Regions from separate parts of the Alteromonas sp. ABH4_452 genome, predicted to be linked through region 3. Evidence: predicted binding sites of a transcription regulator. Region 3 holds the regulator's gene; each other region holds the start of a gene.
What was found. The regulator FliA, encoded in region 3, starts transcription of late flagellar genes. The targets are predictions, from matches to a motif close to CTAAAGNTNNNNNNNNNNNNGCCGATA.

Region 1: a site for FliA is predicted at 2,227-2,253, ahead of ACYX4N_RS15505 (flagellar protein MotY). Genes of this name have one in related genera too.
Region 2: a site for FliA is predicted at 1,795-1,821, ahead of ACYX4N_RS05000 (DUF5610 domain-containing protein). Genes of this name have one in related genera too.

Annotation. Positions count from the first base shown of each region.
Region 1 covers NZ_CM149973.1:3,606,418-3,613,894, reverse strand. Annotated here, with positions in the region: gene ACYX4N_RS15525 (TonB-dependent receptor domain-containing protein) at 1-105, shown strand, start outside; gene ACYX4N_RS15520 (bacterioferritin-associated ferredoxin) at 256-450, opposite strand; gene ACYX4N_RS15515 (peroxiredoxin) at 736-1,341, shown strand; gene rnt (ribonuclease T) at 1,414-2,049, opposite strand; gene ACYX4N_RS15505 (flagellar protein MotY) at 2,390-3,262, shown strand; gene glpQ (glycerophosphodiester phosphodiesterase) at 3,300-4,496, opposite strand; gene gloA (lactoylglutathione lyase) at 4,602-4,997, opposite strand; gene ACYX4N_RS15490 (SDR family oxidoreductase) at 5,198-5,908, opposite strand; gene cspE (transcription antiterminator/RNA stability regulator CspE) at 6,237-6,449, shown strand; gene ACYX4N_RS15480 (hypothetical protein) at 6,613-6,792, shown strand; gene ACYX4N_RS15475 (M20/M25/M40 family metallo-hydrolase) at 7,029-7,477, opposite strand, start outside.
Region 2 covers NZ_CM149973.1:1,153,494-1,160,970, forward strand. Annotated here, with positions in the region: gene fabR (HTH-type transcriptional repressor FabR) at 1-114, shown strand, start outside; gene ACYX4N_RS04990 (DUF1330 domain-containing protein) at 250-540, shown strand; gene trmA (tRNA (uridine(54)-C5)-methyltransferase TrmA) at 563-1,660, opposite strand; gene ACYX4N_RS05000 (DUF5610 domain-containing protein) at 1,851-3,167, shown strand; gene ACYX4N_RS05005 (RNA recognition motif domain-containing protein) at 3,243-3,707, opposite strand; rRNA gene ACYX4N_RS05010 (16S ribosomal RNA) at 4,198-5,730, shown strand; tRNA gene ACYX4N_RS05015 (tRNA-Ala) at 5,809-5,884, shown strand; tRNA gene ACYX4N_RS05020 (tRNA-Ile) at 5,922-5,998, shown strand; rRNA gene ACYX4N_RS05025 (23S ribosomal RNA) at 6,348-7,477, shown strand, end outside.
Region 3 covers NZ_CM149973.1:3,745,941-3,753,417, reverse strand. Annotated here, with positions in the region: gene flhF (flagellar biosynthesis protein FlhF) at 1-973, shown strand, start outside; gene ACYX4N_RS16135 (MinD/ParA family protein) at 979-1,845, shown strand; gene ACYX4N_RS16130 (RNA polymerase sigma factor FliA) at 1,842-2,573, shown strand; gene cheY (chemotaxis response regulator CheY) at 2,610-2,993, shown strand; gene ACYX4N_RS16120 (protein phosphatase CheZ) at 3,028-3,783, shown strand; gene ACYX4N_RS16115 (chemotaxis protein CheA) at 3,796-6,072, shown strand; gene ACYX4N_RS16110 (protein-glutamate methylesterase/protein-glutamine glutaminase) at 6,101-7,231, shown strand; gene ACYX4N_RS16105 (ParA family protein) at 7,260-7,477, shown strand, end outside.

The sequences.
Region 1 (7,477 bases), 140 kb from region 3:
GAAAACCCCTTTAAAGGGGAAGTGGGGGCCCTTTATCCACCAACATCTCCGGGCGGTATTAACGGCGCGTTTTACTATGCAGGTGTCGAGTATCGCTTTAATTAGCTGAAAGTACTGACGAAGCTTAATCAAGAAAAGGTGAGGGAGCTAAACCGAGCGTTTTAAGATGAATAAAGCGTTAACTTCAATAGATAGGGTAAGCGTGTTCGGAAATAAGACTGCGATATTTAGCCTTGATAGCCTTGGACTTTAATATTAGCCAACGTCTTTGAAAAGCGACTCATCAATGATAGTTTGATCGATAATTTGTTGCGCCATATTGATGCACTTACCGCACTGTGAGCCTAGCTCTAAATGTTGGCGTAACTCACGTACATTTCCCACGCCGTTTTCTTCAACCGCCGCGCGAATGCTTTTATCTGTTACCCCATAGCACATGCAAACAAACATTAAACGTACTCCAAATGAATCTGTAAATGATAATAATTGTTATTCTTTGTTTTGGCAAGCAGATAATGGCAAGTTTAATAAACCACAATTTGGTAATGACTGGGTAATGTCTAGATAATTATTTATGTGGACGAGCATTATTGGTACGAGCAGTAAAAAAACTCATTGTTTAACATTGTTATTTCCGTATTCGTACCTATTTTCTGGGAAGGAAATTTTCTATCAAAGTGTTTACGCAATGTAATCACTTCTATTATTACAATCCAAATATAAATGGAGAGACTCATGAGTGTATTAGTTGGCCGTCCTGCGCCTGATTTTACTGCTGCAGCGGTACTTGGTAGCGGTGAAATCGTAGATTCTTTCACACTAAGTGAAGCAATCAAGGGTAAAAAAGCGGTTGTATTCTTCTACCCGCTAGATTTTACTTTTGTATGCCCGTCAGAGCTTATCGCTTTCGACAAGCGTTATGACGAGTTTAAAAAGCGCGGTGTTGAAGTAATTGGTGTTTCAATCGACTCTCAATTTTCACACAATGCGTGGAGAAATACCCCAGTAAATCAAGGTGGTATTGGTCCGGTTAAATACACTCTTGTTGCTGACGTAAAACACGACATCTGCCAAGCATACGATGTTGAGCACCCTGAAGATGGTGTTGCTTTCCGCGGTTCATTCCTAATTGATGCAGAAGGTATGGTACGTCACCAGGTAGTAAACGATCTTCCACTTGGTCGTAACGTTGACGAAATGCTTCGCATGGTTGATGCACTAGCGTTCCACGAAGAGCATGGCGAAGTTTGCCCAGCAGGTTGGACCGAAGGTAAATCAGGTATGGATGCATCACCTGAAGGTGTAGCTAAATACCTATCTGAAGAAGCAGACAAGCTATAAGCTAACCTGTTCAAAGATAATAAAACAGCGCCTTTTGGCGCTGTTTTTGTTTATGGCGTTTATCTAAATAAACTATTCTTGATTTTCTACTGGCCAGCCACCTAAGGCCTTATAGCGATTTACCATATAGCAAAATAGCTCGGTGGTTTTCTGTGCATCGTAAAGGGCGCTATGCGCTTCATTTTGGTCAAACGATATACCCGCAGCCCGGCATGCCTTTACCAGCACAGTTTGACCAAGAGCAAGGCCCGCTAGGCTGGTGGTATCGAAGGAAACAAATGGATGAAAGGGCGTGCGCTTTATATTGCAGCGCTCAATCGCAGCATTAACGAAGCTTTGGTCAAACGTTGCGTTATGAGCAACGATAACAGAACGCTGACAGTCTGCATTTTTCTGTGCTTTGCGAATACCTTTACATAAATCCTTCATGGCTTCGCTTTCCTCAATAGCACCTCGTAATGCGCAATTTGGATCAATGCCATTAAATTCTAACGCCGCGGGCTCAAGGTTAGCGCCCTCGAACGGATCTATATGGTAGTGAAAGGTTTGGTCTGGATGCAGTATACCGTCTTCATCCATTTTCACCGTAACCGCTGCTAACTCTAATAAGGCGTCAGTGCCTGCATTAAATCCGGCCGTTTCAACGTCGATAACAACAGGGAAATAACCTCGAAAGCGCTGGGAAAGAAGGGGCGGGTTGGCAGACATAAACACTCTTGTAAGACTAGATTGCAGAAACTGGTTGGTCGCTTTTTATGCAAACCTACCTGCGAAACTTATTAGCGAAAAGAATTATCGCAAGGATATCTTCGAGTTGCCAGTTTCAATTTGAAAGTAGCGAAGATGGGACGCGCTAATAGTACGAAACGTTAATGGTATTAAGCGCTAAACTTTTCTACACTTTGGACGATAATCATATTAACCATGGATTTTTAAAACACTCAATTCGCGGCTTAAAACGAATGGGTACAATTTATGGCTCTTAAATATTGGTGGGCGTATGAAAAGCCTACACCTGTGTTAGTCTGACTTTCGTTATGGTGTCGAAATGGTGTCGAAATTAAAATATATCGCTTTATTGGGGATGGTGGGGTCGCTGTCGTCCCATGCTGCCATGCGGCAATATTCTGCAACCATAGAAAGCTCCAACTGGCGTATTGATACTGACACGCGGCTGCAGTGTACGCTTAACCACGAACTTCCTGGCTACGGCGAAGCCATGTTCACGAGTTCTGCGTCGAAGCAGCTCAACATGGAATTTGAATTAGATATGTACATGCTGCCAAACAAGTTTGATGTGGCTGCGGTCTACTCTGTTCCGCCAAAGTGGATGCCGGGTGTGGCGCCAAAGACCATCGCGGATATGTCTATTCGCAAGCAATATAACGGCGACTTGCCGCAAGATGCTGCATGGACCATGCTATCTGAGTTAGAGAAAGGCTTTTGGCCTACGATTTACTACCAAGATTGGTACAACAAATACGACCAGGTGAGTGTGGCATTAAACGCAAGCAACTTCTCAGGTGTGTATCGCGACTTTGTTAAGTGCGTGTCGAACTTGCTTCCCTTTAGTTTTGATGACATAGCCTACACAGTGCTGTCTTATCAGAACAACAGCACAGAACTTACTAAGTATTCGCAAAAGCGTTTAACTATGATTGGCGAATATTTAAAAGAAGACAGCGAATTGGAGCTTGTGCTTCTCGATGGATACACAGACAGTTACGGTGGCCGTTACAACAACGAACAATTGTCTATTCGACGGGCTAATGAAGTAAAAAGTTATTTAACTACGCTAGGTGTACCTGAAGATAGGATCCAGCTAACAGGCCACGGTGAAAAACGTCATATCGCGCCAAACGATACGCGAGAAAGCCGCGCGCAAAACAGGCGCGTAGTGGTACGACTATCCAAGTCATAGGCGCTTGCTAAAGCGCCTTAAACCCGTTTAACTTGCGTTAATTTGTTTTGTCTCGCCAAGTTAATACAGGCACTAAATGGTCGGTAAAAACGCCGTCAGCTCGAATTTCTTTTTGCAATACATCTAAAATTTGTTCTCCAGACATGCCCGCTGGAAGCGCATCCTGACGATAAGTGTAGGGGTGAATGGTAAGTTCATTATCGTGAGCGTACTTAACCCAGCTTGCTGCTTCTACTTTCCCTTTAGCCATAGCCTGGGTATCCATTAAATGGCCTAACCAAGGGCCTATGCCGTTTGCATACTTCGCGACTTGCTTCATGCCATCTTGTGTACGCAGCCAATCGTAGTCGGTGTCGCTCTCGCCCCAATCGTTCTCGCCAATCAGCATAACTACTTTGCCCTTAAAGCCAAGCGTTTCACGAATGCGTTTGACCTCGTTAAAGTCAAAGCACTGCAGGTAACTATTGCCGTTTTCTCCCGCAAACCCGTAGTTTTTTAATGTGTCGATAACCATCTTACTGGCATCAATACCTTCAGCAATGTGAAAAGCAGGGGACTTTACTTCTGGGTATACGCCTACAGACGTGCCGAATTGGCGATTAAGTTCGCTGATTAGCTCAAAGTGTTCACTTAACGTGGCCACTTTGAAATTAGCCTGGGAGCCGCGGTACCTACTTTTAAAAACTTGTTTGTCATCACTGTTGGCACGCTCATGTACCCGCAATGCTCGAAGCTCTTCGAGGGTGAAGTCACGGGCGTAATAGCGTCCGTCCTTTCGGTGACGTGCTGGAAAAATATCTTCTACATTAGTGACTGTCTCTAAGTGAATGTCGTGTAGTACCACCGGAATGTCATCTTTGGTGATAACAACATCCTGCTCTATAAAGTCAGGACGCAGCGAGAACGCTAGCGTGGCTGCTTCAAGGGTGTGTTCCGGCAAATAGCCAGAAGCACCACGGTGAGCGATAACGCTAAAGTGCAGTCTTTCACTAACGGTATGTTCTGCTTCAGCTTGCGAGGTTTTACTATTCGTAGCACCAGCCGCAAACGCACTCTCAGAGGCAAGGGCACCTGTAAATAGCACCACCAAAGCAGGTAGTAACGATGCCAATCTAGTCGTGTATCTATTGCGCAACCTAGCATTGCCCTTTAATCTCAGCTTGAGCTGGTTCGACGAACCCGCTATACCCTTGCTTACCTGGTTTAAAGAAAATAATAAGCGGTTACCTAGCATGTGACTGCCACTCCATGTGTTTACTTTTATCGCCTTCTTACTTATGCCGTACATTTCACAGAAAGCTTATGTTACAAGCGCTTAAAAGATATTGGCGACGTCGCGCTATAGTGAAATAGACTTATTTTGAATAAGTTCTATGGCATACCCATCTGGATCGCGAACAAAAGCGATGACGGTAGAGCCACCTTTTACGGGGCCAGGTTTACGATACACCTCAGCGCCATTTGCTTCTAAGTTTTCACAAAACTGATAGATGTCGTCTACTTCAATGGCGATGTGGCCGTACGCGTTACCCTTATCGTAGGTGTTGTCACCCCAGTTATAAGTAAGCTCTAACACGGTGCTATCGGTCTCTTCTCCATATCCTACAAAAGCGAGGGTGTACTCATACTCTTTGTTTTCTGATTGCCGAAGAAGGCGCATGCCCATCAATGAGGTGTAAAAGTGAAGTGACGCCTCTAAGTTTTCAACTCGAAGCATGGTGTGAAGCATTCGCATAACTATTTCCTATTTGAACCATCAGAATTACCCGATGGTACACTGCATTGTATGTGCGCGTTTGCAGTTGCCACATGTATCCAGAACTCTAGCTACACAGATCCCCGCATAGTACTTTCGTTGGTCAACGCAAACGACACACCATGATAATGGAAAAATGTTAACGCTTTAAGACAGTTTTACAATTCCACTTAAACGTATTAAAAACCCCACATGCCGATATTATCAATTTTAAGTCTACGTGGTTGGCTTAACAGATAAACCACTATTTTTCCTAAGTCTTCGTTTTGAATCAAACCCTTGTCTACTTTCTCTGATCCTGTTTTCTGTGACTGAATTAGCGCAGGGTTGAGCGAGTGAACGTGAATGCCATAAGGTCGCACTTCCTCTTGAAGAGCTTTACCAAATCCCACCAATGCGAATTTCGAAGCGCAATAAACGCCTGCATTGGCATATCCATTTAGTGCCGCCTGAGAGGCAATATTAATAATGTAACCTTCTCGATTTTCAATCATATGGGGCACCACTTGCTTACACATAAGGAAGGAACCTTTTACATTGGTATCCATCACTTCATCCCAATCGTCTTCACTGGTTTCCCAGATGAGCGTTTCTTTACCAAAACCACTGTTATTGATAAGAACGTGAAGTTCGCCAAATGCATTTTTAACTTCTTTTACGAAACTTGCTACTTCATCACTTTTTGATACATCACATTTTGTCCCAATGACTTTACCGGGGAATAGCGCATCTAATTGTTCAACTGTCTCGTTTATCGTTTCTTTGTTGCGTCCACAGATAGCTACTTTCATTCCTGCATCTAATAGAAAGTGAGTAATAGTTTTACCCAGTCCCTTGCCGCCACCTGTCACGATGGCGGTTTTACCCGATAATGAGTACATGTCTGTCATAATTAAAACCTAGCGAAAAAAGAATAAGATTAACTTAGCCGCTATTGGCGTTATACAAACATACGTATTCATTGTGGGCCCAAATGATAAGCTCGCGTTGCAATGCTTAAAAAATAATCCCGAAATAATTGGACATGGCGGCTAATTACCTGTACTGTCTCGCTCGCTCTAGATATGTTTTATGCTTTACCTAATACTGCGCTGTACCTTTCTTTATACCTTCAAATTGAAGTGCTAGATAGATATACAACTGCTTTACTAGCTTAGTTATGTCTATTGCTATTCGGTGGCTTCCACCATTACATCAATTTTTTAAAAGGTTATTATTATGTCTAATTCTGTAAACGGTACAGTTAAGTGGTTTAACGAAGAAAAAGGTTTCGGTTTCATTACTCCTGAAGCTGGTGGCAAAGACGTATTCGTACACTTCCGTTCAATCACTTCTGACGGCTTCAAGACTCTTGCTGAAGGTCAAGCGGTTAGCTTTGAAGTTGAACAAGGCCAAAAAGGCCCACAAGCTGCTAACGTAACAGTTCTTTAAGACCTGTAAGCCAGCTTAGGGTTATTTCCCTTATCTGAAGTAACCCGCAAAGATGGGCTCTTTTCCACGAAAAATGTGAAAGAGCCTAATTTTCGTTTTTAGATTTCTTTACCCAACCTGCGAGGAATTCAAAACAAACAATATCAATAAAGAAGTATTTAATATGCAATTTCAAAACTCTATCTCTACCCTTAACAGCCTTATTCCAGGTGCGTTAATTTCAAATATCTCTATAAATAAAACTGCTGTTGCCTTTAAACATGCGAATACCTATCGACATGTTCAGTTATCATCAAGACAAGAAGCAAAGCGATTTATTGATCAGCTTATTCAAGAGAGCTAATTAAGTTCTAACTACCCATTCTATGCTTTCGTGCTTAATAACAAGCGCTTAAGAGACTTTATCGCTGTATAGTCAGTAATGATGCTAAAAAGCTAAAAGGTTATAGGTCTTGCGTGTTCAGTCGTGCAACTGCGTCGTATGTATTAAGCGCTGTAAATAAAGGTGTGTTGTTACAAGAAAAGCATTGGCTAGTACGGGTGTGTACTAACCAACGTCATTATAGAAATAACCTGTGGTTATTGTTTGGCTTTTAAGTCGACGTCTGAATCTGCTAACAGATATATGCTTGCTGCATAAGCTGCAATGTTTTGCGCCAGTTCATCAGGGTTAATTTTATCCAATGTGTCATCAGGCGTGTGATGAAGATCGAAATAATCTCGTCCGTTTTGGTTCAACCGGATAGTCGGTACGCCTTTCGCTGCTAGCGGTATAATATCGGGGCCGCCACCAGCAACGTCTGAACCACCGCGAATTATACCTAGCGGGGACAGGATTTTTGCGATTTCATCTACCAGTACTGTTGCTTCAGGGTTCACATTCGACACAAGTTGCCAAATTGTTTGCGCACCAAAATCAGACTCTGTAGCAAGTACGTGGTTAGCAAGGTTCTTTTCATGCTGTTTTGCATAAGCAAACGCGCCTAACAAGCCCACTTCTTCAGCGCCAAACATAACTACACGAATGG
Region 2 (7,477 bases), 1.9 Mb from region 3:
TTCAGTGCCGGAGCGGAAGCATTAGAAGCGGATGATAAGCTTAGAAGTGAAATTGGTGAAAGAGTGAAAGCGCAACTTCGCTTTGTTCAAATAGGCGCTACCCAGAAAGCGTAGCGCTGAAGTATTATCAAATATTTTACGAAACAGATTCTAGCGTAAGCCTTCTTATTACACGAAATATAGCTTGTTAAGCTCTCAATACGATAACGCTGGGTTCAACCAGTTAATTTCAAGAAAAGAGAGCAAGATATGTATTATTCAGTTTTAGAAGTTACACCTACCAATGAAGCGTGGATCCCGCACTATGTAAAACTCGCCGCGGATATCGTGTCGAAACACGGTGGAAAATATCTAGCGAACAGTGCAAATCATCAAACTTTAGAGGGCGAGAGAGAAGAACCCGCCATTCGCGTTATAATACAGTGGCCTTCAAAACAAAGCGCACTCGATTTTATGTCTGACCCAGATTACCTTCCACTACTAAAACTAAGAACTGACGGCTCAGTAAGCCATCACGTTCTTGTAGAAGGCAAGGAGTAGTAGAAAATGACTTACACGCAAACTAGACTTTGCGTGTAAGTAGAACGCCTGCCTCAATATGATGAGTGAAAGGAAATTGGTCGAATAGCGCCGATTGAGAAACGTCGTGAGTTTCACTCAAAAGCTCAAGGTTCTGCGCCAAAGTTTCAGGATTACACGAGATATACACAATATTATCGTAATCCTGAATCATTCTGAGTGAATCTTCATCTAACCCAGCTCTTGGTGGGTCGACCAATACAGTGGTGAAATTGTAAGTGCTTAAATCAATGCCTTCTAAGCGACTAAACGTACGCTCGCCCTTCATAGCCTGTGTGAATTCTTCGGCGGCTAACCTTACAATTTTTACATTGCTCAGCTCGTTTTGCTCAATATTAAACTGAGCTGCTTGCACTGAAGGTTTAGCTATTTCGGTACCCACCACATTATCAAAGTGAAGTGCTAGCGGAAGTGAAAAGTTACCGGCACCACAATACATTTCTAGTAAGTCTCCAGAGAGTGGTTTAACACAATCTAAAGCCCATTCAATCATGCTACAGTTCACTTCGGCATTGGGCTGAGTGAAGCTATTTTCTATATGCTTGAATACGAATTCACGTCCGTTTACTGGTAAACGCTCAATTACAAAATCGTTGTCGATAATAAGCTTTTGCTTTCTAGCGCGACCAATGATGTTTACTTTAGGAAAGTGAGTTTCAAGTGTCGCTTTTAATTCTCTTGCTGCCACTTGCCATTCTTCGTCTAATTGACGATGGTATAAAAGGCTTATAACAAGTTCGCCAGACAGTGCAGAAAGGTAATCAATTTGAAATAACTTTTTTCTGAGAGTTTCGTTTGGTCTTACTTCTTCAAGCAATAGTGCCATAGCATCGTTTATTGCTTTACATGCAGGGGCAAAACTATCGACACGATATTTTTCTTTCGTTTCCTGATTAAACATGATGTGAAATAAGTCATCGCCCTCGTGCCACACTCTAAACTCGGCACGCATACGATAGTGCGTTGGCTGAGACGGGAATACAGAAAGTTCTGGTGCATTGAATGGAGAAAGCAACGCGGTGAGACGATTTACTTTTTCGTCCAACTGATCTTGATAGCGTTGTTGTTCATTGGTGGTCATAAAATTCTCCATTCATTATTAAGGTCGCGAATTGTAGTCCCTTAAAAAATAACTGCAACAAGCGCTCCCGACTTCTTCATTATTAATACGCGTGATTGCCTAAGTAGCCTTTAGAAAAAAATGCTGTATTAATATTAAACAATATTGATTCATTGCCGATAATAAGAATGAGGATAGTGAGGATCAAATTATGAACGTGGGTCAAATTAAAGCTTTTATGGGAGACCAAAAGGTTGAACAGAAAGCGGATCAAAAGGCAACGGTTCACCCGAATGAAGCGCTTAAAAAGCAGTTGCAGCAAGACGGATTGCAGCAAGCCGCTGAGTTTTCGAAGCAACAAGCGGCTTCAGTATCTGTTTCAAGTAGCCAAACGAGTATCGGCTTGCGCGTGGTAAGTAGCAATATTAATCAAGCGTTGGAAATAGATGGGCAAAGACCACAAGAAACGAAAGAGAAAAATCTTGAAGAAAAGTCGAACGGTTTATTCGACTTTGAAAAAGTAGCCCGAAACGTACTTAAGTTCGTGGGCAGCGTTATTCGCGGCGCAGCCGATGGAGGTGCCAGCGAAGAAAAGCTGACCGGGCTATTTAGCCAAGCAAGAGAAGGAGTAAGCCGCGGCTTCGCGATGGCTGAAAAAGATCTTGCTGGGTTTATGAATGAAGAGATTGAGCAAGGTATAACGAAAAGCCGGGATCTTATTGATACGGGTATTGATGATCTAGAAACCGATATCTTTGGACGCGAGCAGCCTAATGCTGTCCAGCTGTCTTCGTTGGAAGCTGTTGCAGCATCGGACGAAAAAAGCGGTAGTTTGATGATTCGAACTAAAGATGGTGATGAAGTGAGCTTTAGTTTTGAAAGCCTGCGTTCTTTCCAGGCTTCTCAGCAACTTAATTTTCAGGCTCAGGCATCTCAAGGCCAATCTGACGGTAGTGGTGAGCAAAGTGAAAGTGGCTTTTCGGCAAGCTATTCTCAACAAACGTCTTATCAATACTATGAACGAAGCGGTATTAGCTTTTCATTAAAAGGAGAACTTGACGAAGATGAGTTGGAATCGATAGCTGATTTAGTCGGACAAGTGCAGGATCTAGCTGATACCTTCTATAGTGGTGATATCGACAAGGCATTTGAAGAAGCACTGAGTTTAGGCTTTGATGATAAAGAGTTGGTTGGTTACGCACTACAGTTAAATAGGACTACGCAAACCGAAGTGCTAAAGACATACGAAAATATTCAGCACTATAATGAAGATAAAAGTGACAACGCGAAGTACGGTAATGTGGTTAGTCCAATCGCTCAATATCTAGAGAAGATGATGGATACCTTTGCTAACGCAGAAAGTAAGTTAGAAAGTAGTGAAGACTATAATACTTTAATAGCTGGTATTATTAATGAAATGGAAGATGTCCAGGTTCCTGATCTAATATCCGCCATAAATAGATTTCGATCTTTTAATCAAACTTTATTAGATGGCCTTCCTCAATCTGCTGAAACCAGCGAGAGCTAATGCTTATGACAATAAAAAGCCCGGAAGCGAGAGCTTACCGGGCTTTTTTACATAACTAAAAACTACGAATAAGAATTACACGTGTTCGACTTTGTCTTTTGCAGGTCGAACTTTCAACGTTCGTTCCTGGAAGATTGAGTCATTTGTTTTATCAATAACACTACTAAGGTCGTCTGTGACAACCTCGATAAAACCGTAACCTTTTCTTTTTCCAGTTTTACGATCCTTCATTAAACGAACCGACTGCACTTCAATAAAGCTACTGAAGTACTCCTTTACTGCGTTCTCGTTTGCTCTATAGGGTAAATTACCCACATATAAAGTTTCAACTGATCCGTTATTGGTGTGTGCTCTGGCATCTGAGGAAGATGGACTTTGAATAAGAGACGCTAGCCAAGGAGTAACGATACCGCTTATCAGCAGAGCTGCAGATACGGTAAGTGGAACATGGACGTTTAAACTAGCAGAAGAAAATAACAAATACCCTGCAATTGCAAAAATAGCGCTAATTACAGCGCATTGAATAAAGCCTACTTTCATATACCTACCTTTCTATTGTTTATTATGGTGTTGGAGGCTGTATATAGTTTACTCATTTGTAACAATTAGAACAATAAAATGTGAAAAAACTAGTCGAAAGATGCATTGAGCCAATGGAAATGATGCAGAAATGAACGGTTAACACCAAAAGTGCCTTAAAATGCAAAAAAATCCAATTTAAGTGTTGATCTTTCTCAAGAGGTATCTATAATGCGCTCCACGTTCTGAGGGGGCTTCGAGAAAAACAAAGCCAACTTAGCAACAAGTGCGAAACCAAGTTTTCAAGCAAATAAAAAGTTTAAAAACATGGTTGACATCGAAAATAAACGATGTAAAATGCGCACCTCACTCGAACAGGGTGAGTCACTAAGAGGCAACGGCTTCTAGTGAATTGCGACGAAGTCGCAACGTTCTTTAACAATTTAGACAAGACAATCTGTGTGGGCACTCGTTAAGAGTGTCACAACGACGATTCATATTTCGATATATTTAATTGAAGAGTTTGATCATGGCTCAGATTGAACGCTGGCGGCAGGCCTAACACATGCAAGTCGAACGGTAACAGGAAGTGCTTGCACTTCGCTGACGAGTGGCGGACGGGTGAGTAATGCTTGGGAACTTGCCTTTGCGAGGGGGATAACAGTTGGAAACGACTGCTAATACCGCATAATGTCTACGGACCAAACGGGGCTTAGGCTCCGGCGCAAAGAGAGGCCCAAGTGAGATTAGCTAGTTGGTAAGGTAAAAGCTTACCAAGGCGACGATCTCTAGCTGTTCTGAGAGGAAGATCAGCCACACTGGGACTGAGACACGGCCCAGACTCCTACGGGAGGCAGCAGTGGGGAATATTGCACAATGGGGGAAACCCTGATGCAGCCATGCCGCGTGTGTGAAGAAGGCCTTCGGGTTGTAAAGCACTTTCAGTTGTGAGGAAAAGTTAGTAGTTAATACCTGCTAGCCGTGACGTTAACAACAGAAGAAGCACCGGCTAACTCCGTGCCAGCAGCCGCGGTAATACGGAGGGTGCGAGCGTTAATCGGAATTACTGGGCGTAAAGCGCACGCAGGCGGTTTGTTAAGCTAGATGTGAAAGCCCCGGGCTCAACCTGGGATGGTCATTTAGAACTGGCAGACTAGAGTCTTGGAGAGGGGAGTGGAATTCCAGGTGTAGCGGTGAAATGCGTAGATATCTGGAGGAACATCAGTGGCGAAGGCGACTCCCTGGCCAAAGACTGACGCTCATGTGCGAAAGTGTGGGTAGCGAACAGGATTAGATACCCTGGTAGTCCACACCGTAAACGCTGTCTACTAGCTGTTTGTGACTTTAAGTCGTGAGTAGCGAAGCTAACGCGCTAAGTAGACCGCCTGGGGAGTACGGCCGCAAGGTTAAAACTCAAATGAATTGACGGGGGCCCGCACAAGCGGTGGAGCATGTGGTTTAATTCGATGCAACGCGAAGAACCTTACCTACACTTGACATGCAGAGAACTTTCTAGAGATAGATTGGTGCCTTCGGGAACTCTGACACAGGTGCTGCATGGCTGTCGTCAGCTCGTGTCGTGAGATGTTGGGTTAAGTCCCGCAACGAGCGCAACCCTTGTCCTTAGTTGCCAGCCTTAAGTTGGGCACTCTAAGGAGACTGCCGGTGACAAACCGGAGGAAGGTGGGGACGACGTCAAGTCATCATGGCCCTTACGTGTAGGGCTACACACGTGCTACAATGGCATTTACAGAGGGAAGCGAGACAGTGATGTGGAGCGGACCCCTTAAAGAATGTCGTAGTCCGGATTGGAGTCTGCAACTCGACTCCATGAAGTCGGAATCGCTAGTAATCGCAGGTCAGAATACTGCGGTGAATACGTTCCCGGGCCTTGTACACACCGCCCGTCACACCATGGGAGTGGGATGCAAAAGAAGTAGTTAGTCTAACCTTCGGGAGGACGATTACCACTTTGTGTTTCATGACTGGGGTGAAGTCGTAACAAGGTAACCCTAGGGGAACCTGGGGTTGGATCACCTCCTTACCATTACGTCGATAGACGCACTTGATGCAGTGCCTACACAGATAGTCTTGTTTAAAATGAAGAACGACACAAGTTTATGGGGCTATAGCTCAGCTGGGAGAGCGCCTGATTTGCATTCAGGAGGTCAGCAGTTCGATCCTGCTTAGCTCCACCATCTACTTGACACTGAGCTTGCATAAGCGAAGTACTGAAGGCTTGTAGCTCAGCTGGTTAGAGCGCACCCCTGATAAGGGTGAGGTCGGCAGTTCAAGTCTGCCCAAGCCTACCATTTCCTTGCTTTAAGAAAGGAAGGTAACAAAGGTAGAAACGTGTCACGTTGGACCCCAAATCCTAATGAATATTTACTGTTTCAGTAAGCATTGATTAGGGTTTTTTACTCTAAAGATGAAAGTACTGCTTTTGCAGGAAACATCGAATGTTCTTTAACAATTTGGAAAGCTGATATTAATAGTAATCAATCAAAATTGAGTAACTGAGAAATCGAAAGATGAACTTTTTACTCTACTTGACTGAATTGCTTGTTATCAATTTATTGATAGCAAGGCAATTCTTCCGATTAGCTTGTCATGCATGCGACATAACTTAGACAGAAGTCAAAAGGCTGTTTGGGGTTGTATGGTTAAGTGACGAAGCGTATACGGTGGATGCCTTGGCAGTTAGAGGCGATGAAGGACGTGTAAGTCTGCGAAAAGCTGTGGTGAGCCGACAAAATGCATTTGAGCCACAGATGTCCGAATGGGGAAACCCACCTGTTTACAGGTATCGTTACGTGAATACATAGCGTAACGAGGCGAACGAGGGGAACTGAAACATCTAAGTACCCTTAGGAAAAGAAATCAATTGAGATTCCCCTAGTAGCGGCGAGCGAACGGGGAACAGCCCTTAAGCTGTATTGAATGTAGTGGAATCCTTTGGGAAGAGGAGCGATACAAGGTGATAGCCCTGTACACGACGCAATCTTTACAGTGAAATCGAGTAGGTCGGGACACGTGTTATCTTGACTGAATATGGGGGGACCATCCTCCAAGGCTAAATACTCCTAACTGACCGATAGTGAACCAGTACCGTGAGGGAAAGGCGAAAAGAACCCCTGTGAGGGGAGTGAAATAGAACCTGAAACCGTATACGTACAAGCAGTGGGAGCCCTTCGGGGTGACTGCGTACCTTTTGTATAATGGGTCAGCGACTTATATTTAGTAGCAAGGTTAAGCGAATAGCGGAGCCGTAGCGAAAGCGAGTGTTAACTGCGCGTTTAGTTGCTAGGTATAGACCCGAAACCCGGTGATCTAGCCATGAGCAGGTTGAAGGTTGAGTAACATCAACTGGAGGACCGAACCCACTGACGTTGAAAAGTCAGGGGATGACTTGTGGCTGGGGGTGAAAGGCCAATCAAACCGGGAGATAGCTGGTTCTCCCCGAAATCTATTTAGGTAGAGCCTCGGACGAATTCCATTGGGGGTAGAGCACTGTTAAGGCTAGGGGGTCATCCCGACTTACCAACCCTTTGCAAACTCCGAATACCAATGAGAACTATCCGGGAGACACACGGCGGGTGCTAACGTCCGTCGTGGAGAGGGAAACAACCCAGACCGCCAGCTAAGGTCCCAAAATATTGCTAAGTGGGAAACGATGTGGGAAGGCATAGACAGCTAGGAGGTTGGCTTAGAAGCAGCCACCCTTTAAAGAAAGCGTAATAGCTCACTAGTCGAGTCGGCCTGCGCGGAAGATGTAACGGGGCTAAGCAATA
Region 3 (7,477 bases):
ACAGACTTTTCCTGAGCATCAAGCGTCAAGTATGGGTGAAACTCCTGTATCCCAGTCTGCTGAACTAGCTCAAATCAAAGAAGAGTTAGCTTCACTTCGCGACGTATTGCAGTATCAAGTTGCAGACCTAATGGAAGCGAAGAACAAGCGTCAAAAACCTGTTCATCAATACTTGGTCACGCGATTAACCGATATGGGTTTGAGTAGTGCACTAGCAACTCAGCTGATTAGCTATACACCGGCTCATTACAACGAACGTGACGCGTGGGTATATCTTCTTAACCTATTGGCTAATCGCATAAATGTTACCGGAAACGATATACTAAGCTCACAAGGTGCCGTTGCATTAGTCGGGCCTACTGGTACAGGTAAAACAACCACTGTTGCAAAGTTGGCCGCCCGCTACGCGCAAAAATACGGTGCAGAATCGGTAGCTATGATAACTATTGATACGTATAGAATTGCAGCCTATGAGCAACTAGCGACATACGGAAAAATTATTGGCTGTACTGTGCGAAAAGCGCAAACTAGTGAAGAACTAGCAGATTTATTGTTCCAACTTCGTCATAAGCGACTAGTATTGATTGATACAGCAGGTTTTAGTCAGCGTGATAGTCGATTAATTAAGCAAATTAAGCAGTTCGACAATGGCCAAATGCCAAAAGTTAAAAAATATTTGGTAGCGCAAGCCAATACGCAATATCCGGCTTTGCAGAGAATCATTCAAGCGTATGACGATATTGAACTAAGTGGCTGTATTTTCACAAAGTTAGATGAGTGCTACTCTTTAGGAGAGGTACTTAGTGCAGCGGTTGAATACCAACTACCGGTTAGTTATGTCACCGATGGTCAAAAAGTGCCTGAAGACATTAAGATTGCAGAAGCGAAATCTTTAGTTTCCGCTGCTGCAAAGCTTTATAAAAAGTACGGTTTGAATCATACTAGTAGTAACAACGCAATTAAAACAGCATAAGCAGTATGATTGACGATCAAGCGAGTAGCTTAAGAAAAATGAAGCAATCACGGTTAATCAAAGTAATCGCCGTCACCGGTGGTAAAGGTGGCGTCGGTAAAACAAACATTACGCTTAACACTGCTATCGCCATGGCGAAGCAGGGCAAGCGTGTAATGGTTCTTGACGCGGACCTTGGTCTTGCAAACGTAGATGTGATGCTAGGCCTGCGAGTTGAGAAAAACCTATCTCACGTACTCTCTGGCGAGTGCACGTTGGACGAGGTTTTAGTAACAGGCCCCCACGGTATTAAGATTGCGCCCGCCACATCTGGTACGCAGTCAATGGCGGAACTCTCACCCACACAGCACGCTGGCTTGATAAGAGCGTTTAGCGAGCTGCGTTCTCAAATAGACGTATTAATAGTCGACACCGCTGCTGGCATTTCAGATATGGTATTAAGCTTTTCTAAAGCCTCCCAAGATATCATGGTGGTGGTTTGCGATGAGCCAACATCACTAACTGATGCGTATGCGCTGATAAAAATCCTTAACCGTGAGCACGGTGTTTTTCGCTTTAAAGTTGTGGCCAATATGGTTCGCGATGTGCGAGAAGGTCAGGAATTATTTAGCAAATTAAGCAAAGTGACAGGGCGTTTTCTCGATGTTGCACTAGAATTAGTGGCGACGGTGCCATTTGACGAAAATATTCGCAAAGCTGTGCGTAAGCAAACAGCTATTGTTGATGCTTTTCCAGGCTCTCCTGCAGCCGTAGCGATAACCAAGCTAGCAAACAGGGCGCTTACTTGGCCTATTCCAGCGCAGCCTGGAGGTCACTTAGAATTTTTCATTGAACAATTAGTTGCAGAAAAAGCCGTAGGAAGTCAACGTTGAACAGCAAGGCAGCCGCTTATCAACAGCAAACAGATAAATCGCAGTTAGTCGAAAGACATGCGCCCCTGGTTAAGCGTATTGCGCACCATTTGATGGCGCGCCTGCCTGCGAGTGTACTTGTTGATGACCTTATCCAATCAGGCATGATTGGTTTGTTAGAGGCTGCTCGAAACTTTGATGGGTCAAAAGGCGCAAGCTTTGAAACCTTCGCAGGTATCCGCATTCGCGGTGCCATGCTGGACGAAATACGCAAAGGTGATTGGACGCCACGTTCTGTTCACCGAAATGGTCGCGCGATAACAGAGGCGATATCTCAGGTTGAAGGTGAAACCGGGCGCGACGCACGAGATTCCGATATTGCTGACAAGCTTAATGTGAGCTTGCAGGATTATCACCAGATGCTCAATGAAGTAAATGCCGGGAAGTTGGTCGGCATTGAAGATTTAGGTGTGTCGGAAGATGTGATCACTACCGAGCAAAGTCGAGGCAGTGATGCACCGTTAGAAGATTTAATGCAGGGCGCATTTCAAAAAGCGCTGGCCCATGCAATAACGACATTACCCGAGCGAGAAGCGATTGTTCTTTCACTTTACTATGATGAAGAACTAAACTTAAGAGAAATAGGCGAGGTTCTCGACGTAAGTGAGTCGAGAGTCAGTCAAATTCATAGTCAAGCCATGTTAAAACTCAAATCACGAATGAAATCGTGGCAAGCTGACGAAGAATAGAAATTAAAAACAATTAACCCCTCAGTGGAGGCTATTTTGGACAAAAGCATGAAAATTCTCGTGGTCGATGACTTTTCAACCATGAGACGTATCATCAAAAACCTGCTTAAAGACTTGGGTTTTGCCAACATTCAGGAAGCGGATGACGGAAGCACTGCATTACCTATGTTACAACAAGGCGATTTCGACTTTGTTGTTACTGATTGGAACATGCCTGGTATGCAGGGTATAGATTTGCTCCGCGCGATTAGAGCCGATGACAAACTTAAGCATTTGCCAGTACTTATGGTGACCGCCGAAGCGAAGAAGGAACAGATCGTTGCCGCCGCCCAAGCGGGTGTGAATGGTTACGTCGTTAAACCTTTCACCGCGGCAACGCTTAAAGAAAAATTAGATAAAATATTCGAACGTTTAGGTTGATCCAGACGCTCACCAGATAAATGAGGTTTACTGGATGTCAACGAATGTAAACGTTCCAATATCGTTAGAAGAAGCAAAGCAGCTTGTCACTTTTCTCGAAGAAGGTGACAAGGCTTCAGCTAACGCACTACTTGAAGCCGTCTCAATGAAAGAAAACGTTGAGCTATTCGCTGAAGTAGGCAAGTTAACGCGTCAACTCCACGACGCATTAAACAACTTTCAAATAGACGACCGCATCAAAAATCTAGCTACAGACGATATCCCTGATGCCCAGTCCCGCCTTACCTACGTAATTGAAGAAACCGAAAAAGCTGCTAATACTACTATGGATGCCGTTGAGGCGAGTATGCCCATCGCTGAACTGCTATCGGAGCGGATCGAAAAGGTTATGCCAGAGTGGAAAAAGCTGATGAACCGCCAAATCGAGTTGGGTGAGTTTAAGGTTTTATGTGCAGACTTAGACGAATTGTTGGAAGACGGTTCGAATCAGTCGGCTAAACTTACACAGTTACTTACTGAAGTTTTGATGGCACAAGGTTATCAAGACTTGACTGGACAGGTTATTCGTCGCGTTATCGACTTGGTTAAAGAAGTCGAAGATAGCCTTGTAAACATGCTTACTATGTTTGGCGAACGGGACGGTGCAGAACAATCTAAACCTTCCAGCGTTAAGGCCGATAAGATTGATGGTGTAGAGGCAGAAGGCCCAATCATTGATGCTGACAAACGAGATGACGTCGTTTCAGGTCAAGATGATGTAGATGATCTTCTGTCTAGCTTAGGTTTTTAGGGGAGCGGGTGCATGTCGTTTGATGTTGACGAGGAAATATTACAGGACTTTCTAGTAGAAGCTGGGGAGATACTTGAACAATTACAAGAACAGCTCGTTGATCTTGAGAACAATCCTGAAGACGCGGACTTGCTTAACGCAATTTTTCGCGGCTATCACACAGTAAAAGGGGGAGCGGGTTTCCTTTCTCTTACTGAGTTAGTTGAAATTTGTCACGGTGCTGAAAACGTTTTTGACGTCATGCGCAATGGCCAACGAACGCTAACGCCTGAGTTAATGGATATCATTTTGCAAGCCACTGATGTGGTCGTTGAAATGTTTGAACGAGTAAAAGCGCAAGAGCCGCTAGAGCCGGCAGATGCACACCTCGTCGACCTGTTACACAAACTCAGTCGCCCAGAATCTCCAGATGAAAACATTTTCGACAATGCAAATGCGCCTGCGGCCGAGCCAGAAGTTGTCGCGGCTGAGCCCGAGGTCGTTGCAGAAGAGCCGGAACTAGCTATAGATGAACCAGTGCCAGCAGCGTCAGGTACCAGTGAAAGTAGCGGTGGTATAGAAGAAATTACCGAAGATGAGTTTGAGGCTCTCCTTGATGAGCTTCATGGAGGTGGTGCTCCAGGACAAGCTGCATCAACCAATACAGAACCCGCCAAACCGGAGCCTGCGCAAACGTCAGCACTAGCGGCGAGCACTGACAGTGATGACATTACTGATGAAGAGTTCGAGGCACTGTTAGATGATCTGCACGGAAAAGGTCAGTTTGGTGGGGACGAAAAAAGTGCTCCAGAACCAGTATCAGCAGCTGCTCCGGCAAGTAGTGCCGGAGATGAAGAAATTACCGACGATGAATTTGAAGCACTGCTTGATCAGCTTCACGGCTCTGGTCAAGGTCCAACTAAACAAGGCTCTGCTCCAGCGGCCCCTGAACCTCCGGTAGACAAAGCGGCTACCGAAGCTGTTCAAAAAGCAAAGCAATCCGCGTCGAGTGCCCCGGCTGCGCCTAAGGCGAAGCCAGAACCTAGTGCAGCGAGCCCAGCTAAAACGAGCAAAGCAGCTGCGCCAAAAGCGCCTGCCAAGAAAGATGATAAAAAAGGGGCTCCTGCTCCACCACCTGCTGAGACAACAGTACGTGTAGACACTAAGCGTTTAGACCAAATTATGAATATGGTCGGCGAACTCGTACTCGTTAGAAACCGACTGATAAGTTTGGGGATCAACAGCAACGATGAGAGCATGTCAAAGGCCATTGCTAATCTAGATGTAGTGACTGGAGACTTGCAAGGTGCGGTAATGAAAACCCGCATGCAGCCTATCAAGAAAGTGTTTGGCCGTTTTCCTCGCGTTGTACGTGACCTGGCTAGAAGCTTAAAGAAAGAAATTACCTTAGAGCTTGTAGGTGAAGAGACAGACTTAGATAAAAACTTGGTTGAAGCATTGGCCGACCCGCTCGTGCATTTGGTGCGAAACTCTGTCGACCATGGGATAGAAATGCCTGATGATCGTGCAGCGGCAGGTAAGCCTCGCATGGGTACGGTTCAGCTATCAGCATCTCAAGAGGGCGACCATATTCTTCTTACTATCGAAGACGACGGTAAGGGAATGGACGCCGAAAAGCTCAAAGAGATCGCAATTAGCCGCGGCGTATTGGACGCAGACGCAGCAGCACGCATGTCTGACGTTGAAGCGTTTAATCTTATTTTTGCACCTGGCTTCTCTACTAAAACCGAAATCAGCGATATTTCAGGTCGTGGTGTGGGCATGGACGTGGTTAAAACCAAGATTAACCAGCTCAACGGTACCATCAATATCGACTCGCAGTTAGGAAAAGGTACACGATTAGATATCAAGGTACCGCTAACGCTCGCGATTCTACCTACGTTAATGATTGTTGTAGGAAAACAGACCTTTGCGTTACCATTAGGTGCGGTGAACGAAATAATAAACATGGACATCAAGAAGACCAATACGGTAGATGGCCAGCTAACAATGATAGTTCGTTCAAAAGCAATTCCGTTGTTCTTCCTTGGTGAATGGTTAATCCGAGGCCCCAAAAATATAAATAAAGAAAAGGGGCATGTTGTTGTGGTGCAGATTGGTACTCAACAAGTAGGGTTTGTCGTAGACGCGCTGATAGGCCAGGAAGAAGTGGTTATTAAACCACTCGATGCATTGTTGCAAGGTACGCCTGGTATGGCTGGCGCAACAATTACTTCAGACGGTGGTATTGCATTAATTTTAGATGTTCCTAGCCTGCTCAAACGGTACGCGCGTAAACCTATAAAGTAAGGCGATGAATTAACAGGAATGATAATCCATGGTCTTTAAAGTCCTAGTCGTGGACGACTCGACTTTCTATCGCCGTCGAGTAAGAGAAATTCTCGAAGGAGATAGAGAGCTTGAGGTTGTAGGTGAAGCAAGAAACGGACGTGATGCATTAGACAAGGCGGAAGCTCTTAAGCCTGATGTAATAACAATGGACGTTGAAATGCCTGTTATGGATGGTATTTCCGCCGTTAAGGCAATTATGGATAAACGTCCTACGCCAATTTTAATGTTTTCATCGTTAACGCATCATGGCGCTCAGGCAACGCTAGATGCGTTAGAAGCAGGCGCGCTCGATTTCTTACCCAAGAAATTCGAAGATATAGCCCAAGATAGAAAAGATGCTTCGCGGTTACTTTGCACTAAAGTCAGGTTGATCGCGCGAAGAGGGTTAGGCGTTAAGCGCCCATCTCTTCGCACCGCCGAGACGAGAAAACTCCCTGACAATGCGCCCAAACAGGCTTTTTTCAAAACATCGGGTTTACTTTCAGGCCATAAAGGCGCCGACAAACAGCCTACCGTTTCCTCAGTGAGGGCAACGGGTAAGCAATACAGATGTTTAGCTATTGGGGCGTCCACAGGTGGGCCTGTTGCACTTCAAAAAGTGCTTTCTCCACTACCTGCAGATTTTCCTTATCCTATTTTACTTGTGCAGCATATGCCTGGGACTTTCACTACTGCATTTGCACAGCGTTTAGATAGCAACTGTAAAATTAAAGTGAAAGAAGCAGAGCATGGCGATATTTTAGCACCAGGGCACGCTTATCTTGCCCCAGGAGGAAAGCAAATGTTGCTTGAATCTATCGGTAGCAACAAGCGAATTTCCATCGTTGATGCAAGCCAGTCTGATAAGGTGAATTATAAGCCAAGCGTAGACCTGACCTTTAGCTCGTTGGCTAAAGTTTATGGTGGCGACGTGCTTGGTATCATCTTAACGGGTATGGGCGCAGACGGTAGAGAGGGCTGTCGGATACTCAAGGATAAGGGGGCGACTATTTGGGCGCAAGACCAAGACTCCTGTGTGGTTTACGGTATGCCTCAAGCTGTCGCTGTGGCTAATATATCGAGTAAAAATATTAATATCGATGATATAAGCAGTTGCGTTCAAACCGAAATGCGATAGCAGTTTGAACAGTAATGGAACAGTAATTATGAAAGTGTGGACTGTGGCAAATCAAAAAGGCGGGGTAGGTAAAACTACCACAACTGTAAGCCTTGGCGGCTTGCTAGCTCAAAAGGGCAAGCGAGTGCTCATGATAGATACCGATCCCCACGCATCGCTTAGTTACTATTTTGGTATTGATGCAGAAGCGACAAGCCATTCTGTTTACGACATTTTTATTAAGTCTAACGAGATTACTGCCGATAA